Regions from separate parts of the Chryseobacterium sp. Marseille-Q3244 genome, predicted to be linked through region 2. Evidence: riboswitches for the same ligand, from Rfam matches in the RefSeq annotation. Region 2 holds a riboswitch; each other region holds the start of a gene.
The links. Region 2 has a riboswitch for S-adenosylmethionine ahead of NBX25_RS02580 (TonB-dependent receptor plug domain-containing protein). Riboswitches for the same ligand answer to the same signal wherever they lie in the genome.
Positions count from the first base shown of each region.

Region 1 (3,620 bases), on a different contig from region 2:
AATTCAGCATCAATGATGGATAAAGGAACACAGTGAAATGCCAAATCCCAGGTTGCATACCATGGATATTCCCATTTATCGGGCATCGAAATAATATCTTTATTGTGAAGATGGTTCCATTCCGTATTTCTTACATACTGATTAAAGTTTCTGGGCGCCTCAAAGTTAGGATCCCCTTTGAGCCATTTTCCAACATTATAGTGATAAAACTGTTTATTCCAAAGAAGTCCTGCAAAAGCTTGTCTTTGAACATTCCTTTCGTCTTCATTGGTGGTATCATTCTGAATTTCATGGTAAAATTCTTCTGCTTCAGATTGTCTGATCTCAAAGATTTTATCAAAATTTTCAAAAGGCTCATCGCTTTCCTCAGGACATAGTCTGAATTCAAAGACCTGAGATTGCCCGGCTCCAATGAGTTCATCAATTAAAAAAGAAGCTTTGCTTCCTCTTTTTTCAGGGTTTACGGTGTTACTATGATGGACGATAAAATCATTGATGCCATCTTTAAAATAAGTGTTTTCTGTCTGTGGTGCTCCATACAACATTGGAGTGTTGGTTTCATTTTCGCAGAATACACTTTGAGCATTTCCATTTCTTGAATAAAACTTTTTGATGGAAATACTGTCGTGTCCAATAGTAATACTTCCGTCATCGGAGGCATTCATGTCTCCTTTATAGGTATTATAACCCCATTTCCAATTATTTCTGAACCAAGCTGTTGGTGCTACCACTATCGGGGCATCCTGTTGGCTTCGGTTGCATATTGTTACTCTTACCAGAATATCGTTGTGATCTGCTTTACAATATTCAATGAAAATATCAAAATAGGCATCATTATCAAAAATTCCTGTATCAAAGATCTCATATTCCGGTTCCTGTTTGCTGCGTCTTCCGTTGACTGTAACGAGTTCATCATAAGGGAATTCATTGATTGGATATTTGTAAACCATTTTCATATAACTATGAGTAGGGGTATTATCCAGATAATAGAAAATTTCCTTGATGTCTTCTCCGTGGTTTCCCTGAGGATTGCTCAGACCAAAGAAACGTTCCTTAACGATTTTATCTTTTTTATTCCAGAACGAAAGCGCAAAGCAGAACAGCTGTTTTACATCAGAAATTCCTGCAATACCTTCTTCACCCCAACGGTAGGCATAGCTTTCCGCATTATTATGATTGGTATGGTTCCAGGCATTTCCGTCCGGGCTATAATCTTCCCTTACATTTCCCCATTGCCGGTTGCTTACATAAGGTCCCCAGTTTTTCCATTTGGTATCTTGTAATCTTTCTTTTTCGGCGATCATATATCATCATTTTTCTATACGAAGGTAGTTTTTTTGAAAAATAATTCCAATTCATTTTATCTGAAGAATAATTAATATGCCCTTGAGAGACTTCTATTTAAGGGCTTTTTAAAATATTAAATTATTTTTTTTTTGATTTTAAAAGAAAAGAACTACCTTTGCACCATTCGTTCATTCAAATATTGAAAATGTTATCAAGAAAGGTTGAGGGATTAGACCCTATGAAACCTTAGCAACCCTTTGCGCAAGCAAAGAAGGTGCTACGTTCTACCAAAATTATTTTGGACAGATAACTTACTGAAGTTCTTTTCAGCCATTTCCTGTGGCATTTTCAATTGTATTAAAATATATAATAGAATTGAAAACAGAACTAAACTATATTAATCTTTCGTATCAAACCCATTCCCAAAAGGAATACAATATCTCGTTGAGCTATGAGCTTTTCGGGAAAGATCTGTTTACAGCCCCAATTATTTTAATTAACCATGCCCTTACCGGAAATTCAAATGTATCCGGAGAAAAAGGTTGGTGGAAACAATTGGTAGGCGAAAATCAGATCGTTGATACTAATAAGTACACTGTTCTGTGTTTCAATATCCCCGGTAACGGATACGATCATTTTTTAATTGAAAACTATGAAGACTTCAAGCCTTCAGACATAGCCAATATTTTTCTGAAAGGATTAGAAGCTCTACATATCAAAAATTTATATACCATTATTGGAGGCTCCCTGGGAGGAGGAATTGCATGGGAAATGTTAGCAAAACAACCAAAGCTTGCAGAAATTTTTATTCCCATTGCCTGTGATTACAGAACTCATGATTGGCTTCATGCACAATGTCTGGTTCAGAAATTTTTATTGAATGATAAAGAAGAACCATTACAAAAAGCAAGAATCCATGCGATGTTGTGCTATAGAACTCCGGAATCACTTAACGACAGATTTCAAAACAAATACAATCAGGAAAGGCAACGCTTAGAATCAGAAGACTGGCTGGTTTATCATGGTAACGCACTAAACGAAAGGTTTAGTTTACAAGCATACAAGCTGATGAATCATTTACTGATGAATATCAATGCTGATGAAACTGCTCTGGAGAATATACAAGCACGAATGCACATGATCTCCGTAGATACAGATTTATTCTTCCCGGCTTCTGAAATCCGAATGTGTTTTGAAAAACTGAAAAAGAAAAAGGAGAATATCTCTTATCACGAGATCCAATCTATACATGGGCATGACGCCTTCCTAATGGAATATCAACAATTAAATAATATCATAAAAAACATTTTATAAGTAATGAAAAATGCTAAAGAAATAAAATTTTTGAAGAACAGATCAATTGTCAAATTTGAAGGGGAAGATTTCTTAGGGGAAATCGGAATTGACGGACGAATTTTTAAAGCGCTTACTTTAGCGCGCATCAGTGTGGGAGTAATCTCTCAGCAAGCTATAGAAAACGGAATTTCTATTTTAGTTCACGAAAATGATGCTGAAAAAGCAGTGGCTTGTCTTATTGATGAATTTGAAACAGAAAGAAAATCAGGAAAAGTATCTCAAATATACAGTATCAACAATGTTTCTGTTATAGGTTTTGTAGCAGAAGATTCTAACAAAATTTTTGCAGAACTCGCAAGAAACAATGTTTTCCCATTGCTGTTAAATCAGGTTGCCGGTGAAAACAGAGTAAATATCGTGGTGACTTCTTCACAGGACGAAAAAACCAGGAATATTATAGAATCTGAGATTTTCAAAAAGCCGAAGACCGTTCATCTGGCAATTATTGGCCATGGAAATGTAGGGAAAACATTAATTGAGCAGGTTCTTGAGTCTTCAGAAGAGATCAAAAGACGTAAAAAAGTAGATCTGAAAGTTGTTGCAGTAGCCAATTCAAAGAAAATTGCATTCAATAAAAAAGGGTTTGACAATAATTGGTCTGATGAGGTTTTAACGGCAGAGCATTCTTCGGACGTTCAGGAATTAATCAATTTTTCCAATGAAAATCAATTGGAGAACCTGATTGTTGTAGACAACACAGCAAGTAAAGACTTTGTGAAAAACTATCATGCATTAGCAGAAAACGGATTTGATCTGGTGTCTTCCAATAAAATTTTCAACACCCTTCCGATTGAAGAATACAGAAAACTAAGATATACGTTGAGTAAAAACAATAGACGTTATCTGTACGAAACCAATGTAGGTGCAGGTCTTCCGTTAATTGATACAATCAAATTATTACACCTTTCAGGAGAGAATATCACAAGAATTAAAGGAGTTTTTTCGGGAACATTGAGTTATGTTTTCAACAATTTCTC
Region 1 covers NZ_CALNWX010000005.1:151,956-155,575, reverse strand. The annotation lists gene NBX25_RS10855 (MGH1-like glycoside hydrolase domain-containing protein) at 1-1,304, opposite strand, end outside; SAM riboswitch class I at 1,493-1,600, shown strand; gene NBX25_RS10850 (alpha/beta fold hydrolase) at 1,663-2,601, shown strand; gene NBX25_RS10845 (ACT domain-containing protein) at 2,605-3,620, shown strand, end outside.
Region 1: linked by a shared signal. The riboswitch ahead of NBX25_RS10850 (alpha/beta fold hydrolase) and the one ahead of NBX25_RS02580 (TonB-dependent receptor plug domain-containing protein) in region 2 are both predicted to bind S-adenosylmethionine.

Region 2 (3,620 bases):
AGATATTATGAAGAACTATGCAGACAGACAATGGGCACTGGATCCTAATTCTTATATGATATTTGAGCATTTGGGAACTGATGCAGAAGAACAGCAATGGGCCAATTACAGAGTGGCAGAAGGAAAAGGAGTGATGCTTTGGAATAAACAAACAGAGCCTTATAATCAAAATACGATGGGGTATAAAGATAATAGCAATTATGACCGCATGAATCATAGTCTTCATGGTTTTACCGATATGTGTGCTGTAGGATATGGAGAAAGTCATGATGAAGAAAGGCTGATGTTTAAAAATCTCGCTTATGGAGCGATCAATGGAAGTTATAGTGTAAAGAATTTGAATACGGCTTTGGAAAGGATGAAAACATTTGGAGCTACTTTCTTTACCATTCCCGGTCCTAAGATGATCTGGCAGTTTGGAGAATTGGGCTACGAATTCAGTATCAACCGATGTACGGATGGTAGCATTAACAATGGATGCAGAACCGATGAAAAACCTGTAGCCTTCACATTAGGATATGATACCGATGCCAACAGAAAGGCAGTTTATGATACTTGGGCAAAGATTATTGATATCAGAAATACCAATCCGGTATTCAAATCAAAGACTTACACCATAGAGTCAAACAATCTTGCCAATGATCCTGATGGGCTTATCACAAGAATTTATGTATATGACAATACAATCAACGGAATGAAAAACGTAGTCGTTCTGGCAAATTATTCTACTGCTGTACAAAATGTTGTTCCTTATTTTCCTTATGCTGGCCAGTGGAAAAACCTGATGGATGATACGGTTTCAAACATCGCTTCAACAACAGCTCCTATCACTTTACAGGCTGGAGAATTCAGAATTTTTGGAAACTATGCCGGAGCTTTATCTACCTCTGATGTGAATGCTGCAAACAAGCTATCCCTTCAGATTGCTGATAATCCGATCAAAAATGGTGTTGCAAAATTAATATTTAACAAAGCCAGAAATGGAGAAATCATGATCTTCGATAGAAGTGGTAAAAAGTTGGATTCATTTAAGTTGAATAAAGAAAATGGGACTTATGAACTAAGAGTCAATTATCCGTCGGGAATGTATCTGGTTCATCTGAAATCAGAAAACGGAATGGCTATTGAAAAAATGATCGTAAAATAAATACAAAGGCAAATTGGCAATTCAGCGAATTTGCCTTTTTTCTTGGTAGTGATTATCCGCTTTTTGCATATTTGAAAAATTAGTCTACCTTTGCACTAGATTTATCAAGAAAGGTGGAGGGATTTGGCCCAATGAAACCTTAGCAACCTACACGATTCCAAAAGTGTAAAGGTGCTAATTCCAACCCGATGGGGAGATAAGTGAAGTCAATATTTCTTATACGAATTCCATTTCTTGAAGTCTTGTGTAGCTGCAGAATCATCTGCGGAAGAATATTATTAATTGGCAAGAACAAAGATGAAAAAATTAAGCACTGCTATATTATTGCTAGGGACAATTTTAGTCGCTGCCCAGGAGCAGGAGGAAAAAGGAAAACAAATCGAAGACATTATCATCGTCGGAAACCGAAATGTTAAAAGAACAAAATTGGAGACGCCGGTTCCTGTAGATGTAATCAATATTGATAAAGTCCAAAGATCATCTCCACAAATGACGGCTCAGGACATTCTGAATTATGTGATCCCTTCATTTAATGCTGTGAGACAGTCTGCTTCTGATGGAACGGAGCATATTGATCCTGTAACACTAAGAGGAATGGGACCGGATCAGGTGTTGGTATTGCTTAATGGGAAGAGAAGACATACAACTTCCCTGGTAAACTATCAGAATACGGTAGGAAATGGATCTGTAGGAACAGATTTAAGTACAATTCCTGTCATTGCTATTGAAAAAATTGAAGTGTTAAGAGACGGTGCAGCAGCACAATACGGTTCTGATGCCATTGCAGGAGTAATTAATATTATTCTAAAAAAGAATGCAGGCGCTTCAGCAAGTTTAACCTATGGATTAAGTGGAAGAAATGATGGTGATACTTACCAGGCCGGCGTTAATTATGGAACTTCTTTGGGTAAAGATGAAGGTTTTATCAATCTTTCATTACAGCTAAGTCACAGAGGAAAAACAACGAGAACCCAAAATCACGATCTTGATATTTTCGGAAATAATTTTGCCTACGAATTTGCAGATAATCCAGATATTGCAAGACAAAATGATGATGAAGAAATAAATAAAAGAGGATTAACAAGAGACTATTTTAATTTCCAGATCGGAGATGCCCAAATCAGACAAGGGCAATTGTTTTTCAATGCAGAATACCCTTTGAACGATAACTTTAAATTCTATTCCTTTGGTGGTTTCAGCATTAAAGAAGGAAAAGGGTATGGTTTCAGAAGACTTCCCAATGAAGATTTTAATATTGTTAAAGAAATATACCCTAACGGTTTTCAGGCAGTTCTGAATTCTCAGATCTACGATATTTCCTATGCTGTGGGTGCGAAATATAATGTTAATAATTGGCTGATAGACCTGAGTAATACCTTTGGGAGCAATACTTTCAATTATAACGTAAGCAATACCAATAATGCTTCTCTTGGGATAAAATCGCCCACCCGATTTTATGCAGGAGCACACAGTTTTCTGCAAAATACCATTAATCTTGATATTTCAAAAAAGATAAAGAACTTCAATATTGCCTTTGGAGGAGAATTCAGGTTTGAACAATACCAGATTAAAGCAGGCGATGAGGCTTCTTATACCCAATATGATGTGAACGGTAATGTTGCAACACAAGGTTCTACAGTGATTGGGGCAGGAGGTTCTCAGTCTTTTATAGGTTTTTCACCGGATAATGCCTTGAAAAAAGATAGGCATTCAACAGCGGTGTATGCTGATATTTCCTATGATCTTGCTAAGAAACTGAATATTGATGCTGCTGCCAGATTTGAAAACTATTCAGATTTTGGAAGTACTCTGAACGGAAAATTGGCTGTGAGATATGAGTTTGTGAAAAATTATGCAGTAAGAGCAGCTGTAGGAACAGGATTCAGGGCACCATCACTTCAGCAGCAGTATTTTAATAACTCTTTTGCGGATATTTCTACTTCAGGTGATGGAATTGTAAGGAAAGGAATTTTTAATAATGATAGCAAGGCAGCAGAGGTTCTCGGATTTGATAAATTAAAACAGGAAACATCTGTAAACGGAAGTGCCGGATTTACCTTACAACCTGCCAAAGGCTTATTCATTACTGTAGACGGATATATTATTAAAGTGAAAGACAGAATTGTCATTACCAGCAATATCACAGATTCCAGATTATCTGATATTTCAGTAGTAGGAGAAGGAAATGCAGTAGAAAGCGGCAGATTCTTTGCCAACGCGATTGATACGGAAACAAAAGGAGTAGATGTAGTGGTTTCCTATGATTGGAAACTGGCAGGTGGAAACTTAAATATCAATCTTGCCGGAAACTATACAGAAACAAAAATTACAGACTTTCATTTTCCTGAACATCTGGGAACACCTCAGAATGAATTTTTTGGCCCGGATCAGATTAATATTATTGAAACTTTATCCCCAAAAACAAAAGCTTCATTAGGATTGACGTATGGAATTGGAAAATTCAATTTTCTCG
Region 2 covers NZ_CALNWX010000001.1:554,051-557,670, forward strand. The annotation lists gene NBX25_RS02575 (alpha-amylase family glycosyl hydrolase) at 1-1,147, shown strand, start outside; SAM riboswitch class I at 1,246-1,350, shown strand; gene NBX25_RS02580 (TonB-dependent receptor plug domain-containing protein) at 1,445-3,620, shown strand, end outside.

Region 3 (3,620 bases), on a different contig from region 2:
TCATGAGGTGATATCCTGAAGACGGATAGACGCAATGATTTCTTAGTTTGATTTAATAATATGCACTGTATAATGAAGTATTTATATAAGGATTTACAGCTGATTAAGCCGGAGATTTTTCTTAATAAGAGTAAAGAGGAAATCGTCTCAATGTTAGGACATGGTTTTAACTATTGGCATTCAGAGATTTGGAGCTATGCTGTGCCTCAAAAGATGTTTGAAAGCCGCAGATGCCTTCTCCTTTTCTTTGAAGATGATGTTGTAAAGCAGTCATACATAAGAAGATATTATTTTTGGGACTGAATGAAATAAATAATATCAGGTAGAACGTCCAGTTATAATTGTGATTTTTTCATCTTGCTAATTTCCATATTTTGGTGATGAATCTTAATTCTGCCTGATTTTTTAATTTATCAATATGTAATTTTTAAATAATGGTATTTGATTTTAAAAACATTCATATAGGAGCGTGTATTAAGGAAAGATATGAGAGCTTGGGAATTTCAATGATTCGGGTTTGCAATTTTCTTAATATAACAGACGATGAGGTGTATGAAATGTTTATGCAAAAAAGTCTGGATACGGAAGTTCTGTTGAGATGGAGTAAGCTTTTAGAATATGATTTCTTTAGAATCTATACCCAGCATATCATCATATTTGCACCGCAAGCCAATATGGGATATAATACAGTTAGTCCCAAAAAGGATTCTTCTCTTCCGCAGTTTCGGAAGAATGTATATACTAAAGAAGTAATAGATTTTGTTTTGGAACTTATCAGTACCGGGCAGAAAACAAAGCAACAGGTAATAGAGGAATACAAGATTCCTAAAACTACACTTTATAAATGGGCTAGTAAGTATGATAAATCTTAAGTAGGTTTTTCATTTTGATAGTTAGAAATAAATGGTTGGCTCATGCACTGAAATATTAAATTAAAAACATTGAATATATGATAGAACAAGCTCCTGATTATATAAGAATTTATACTGATATCATTGCCATGAAGCATCCTCAAAAACTTGAAATATGTGCGCCTATTTTACAAAAAAAAAGATTGACGGCATTGGATGTTCTTAAGCTTAATGAAATTGTCTTCGGATTAGAAGGAATTGAAACAGAAAAATTTAATCAAAGACATAAGTCTTATGATAAGTCTGCTATTATAAAAATTTTAAATTTTCAAAAAGACCATGGATATAATAATACTCAAATGGCGAATCAATTTAAAATGAGTAGAAATACTTTAGCAAAGTGGAAAAAAAGTTTTGAATGTAATCAATAATTTTACATTTAAAACGGTTTTTAGAGATTTTAATTTAATGGTGCTTAGGCACCATTTTTTTGATATTATGAGATGGTTTTATCATTAAATACAATTTAATGATATTTATCATATTTATTAAAATGATAATTTATTTAAGGTCTTATAGTGGTGGGTATTAATAAAATATTATAATAAATTTTGAAAAATTATCATGAAAATTTTATAAGTCTACTTGTTTTGTAGACTAAAAGTTTATAGATTTGCAACCATATTTCGATCGGCTTATAAAGAAAGATGGAGGGAACTGACCCTACGAAGTCTTGACAACCTGCGTTATGTAAGGTGTTACATTCAGCCTTTAAAGGAAAAATAAGCATTTGGTTTATCGTATTTATCGATGCCCTTTGCTGTTTTTTCAGTAAAGGGCAAAATTTTAATATATGGTAAATAAAATTGATTATGATTAATAAAAATCTATTTAATTCTAAAATTTGGATTCCACCCGTTGCTGTATTTTTCTTAGGAATTGTAAGTGTAAGCGGGCAAAATTCCAAACCGAAAAAGGATACTCTTAAAGAAAAGGAAATTGATGAAGTGGTTGTGGTGGCTTACGGAAAAGCAAAAAGAAATAGCTACACCGGTTCCGTAGCAACAATTTCCAGTGATAAAATCAATAACAGACCTGTGACCAACATTACCAAAGCATTGGAAGGACAGGTTCCCGGAATTCAGGTTACCGGTGCATCAGGACAGCCTGGAGCTACTTCTACGATCAGGATCAGAGGGGTAGGTTCGGTTAGTGCTTCCAGTGAGCCTTTATACGTTGTGGATGGGATTCCTTTTGACGGAAACATCAATGCGATCAGTCCTAATGATATAGAATCCATCAGTGTTTTAAAAGATGCTACGGCAAGTGCTTTGTATGGTTCAAGAGGAGCGAACGGAATTATTATCATTACCACAAAATCCGGTAAAAAAGGAGAAGCCAGGGTAAACCTTAACATCAGCCAGGGGTTTTCAGGCAGAGCGGTAAAAGATTATGAGCAGGTCACTACGGATCAATATTTCCAATTGTATTGGGAGGCAATGAGAAACGGATACCAATCCGGTCAGATTTCTGCACAACAGGCAGCACAGATGGCAACAGACAATATTGTATCTGGTACCGGATTATCAATTAATCCTTATGGAGCTAATTATCCAAAACCAGTGGGAACAGACGGGAAATTATTACCGGGGGCGAGAGCTTTATGGAATGATGACTGGAGAGATGTTCTTCAAAGAGTTGCTTCCAGAAATCAGGTTGATCTAGACATCAGCGGGGGAAATGAAAAAAGTAATTATTTCTTTTCATTAGGTTATCTAGATGATAAAGGAATGGCTATTGAATCTGGGTTTAAAAGATACAGTACGAGATTAAAAATAAATTCTGAAGTTAAAAAATGGTTGAATGTTGGAGCGAACTTAAGTTACACGAACAGTATTCAGCAGGCTCCAAGTTCTTCAGATTCTAAGGCGAGTAATATTATTCAGGCGGCAAGGGCAATTCCGTCTTTTTATCCTTATTATGAAAGAAATCCGGATGGATCTTATGTAGTGGATGCGGAAGGGAACAAGATTTATGATTTTGGAAGATACAGACCTACTGCGGCACTTCAGAATCAAAATTTAGCGGCAAGTTTACCATTGGATAAAAATGAAAATAAGATCGATAATTTTTCAGGGAAAGGATTTATGGAGTTTACATTTCTTCCGGAGCTGAAGTTTAGAACAAGTTTTTCTGTTGATCTTGTTAGCTTTAATGAGCATTTTTATACCAATCCGCTTCTTGGACAAGGAAAGGAGACCGGAGGATCTGTAAGAAAAGCGAATAGCAGAACACTTTCCTATACGACCAGTAATATTCTGACTTATGATAAGAGGTTTGGAAAACATCATATTAATGTATTGGGAGGTCATGAATTTTATAAATATGATTACCAAATTATTTCCGGTAGCAGACAAGGTTTCTCATTACCCAACTACTATGAGCCTGATGCAGCCTCTCTGTTAGTGGATTTTGGAGGGAATAGTGATAAATTAAGCTTGTTGAGTTTCCTTGGAAAGGTGGAGTATGATTTTGATAATAAATATTTCTTATCTGCATCTACAAGAGCTGATAGTTCTTCAAGATTTTCAAAAGATAACAGATGGGGGACATTCTGGTCTGTAGGAGGTTCATGGAAACTTTCAAATGAAGAATTTATTAAAAATCTAAATTTCTTCAATCAGTTGACATTACGTGCAAGCTATGGAGGACAGGGGAATGATAAATTATTAAGGCCCAATGGACAGAGCCTTTATTATGCTTATCAGG
Region 3 covers NZ_CALNWX010000005.1:315,289-318,908, reverse strand. The annotation lists gene NBX25_RS11650 (transposase) at 435-872, shown strand; gene NBX25_RS11645 (helix-turn-helix domain-containing protein) at 950-1,282, shown strand; SAM riboswitch class I at 1,544-1,640, shown strand; gene NBX25_RS11640 (SusC/RagA family TonB-linked outer membrane protein) at 1,724-3,620, shown strand, end outside.
Region 3: linked by a shared signal. The riboswitch ahead of NBX25_RS11640 (SusC/RagA family TonB-linked outer membrane protein) and the one ahead of NBX25_RS02580 (TonB-dependent receptor plug domain-containing protein) in region 2 are both predicted to bind S-adenosylmethionine.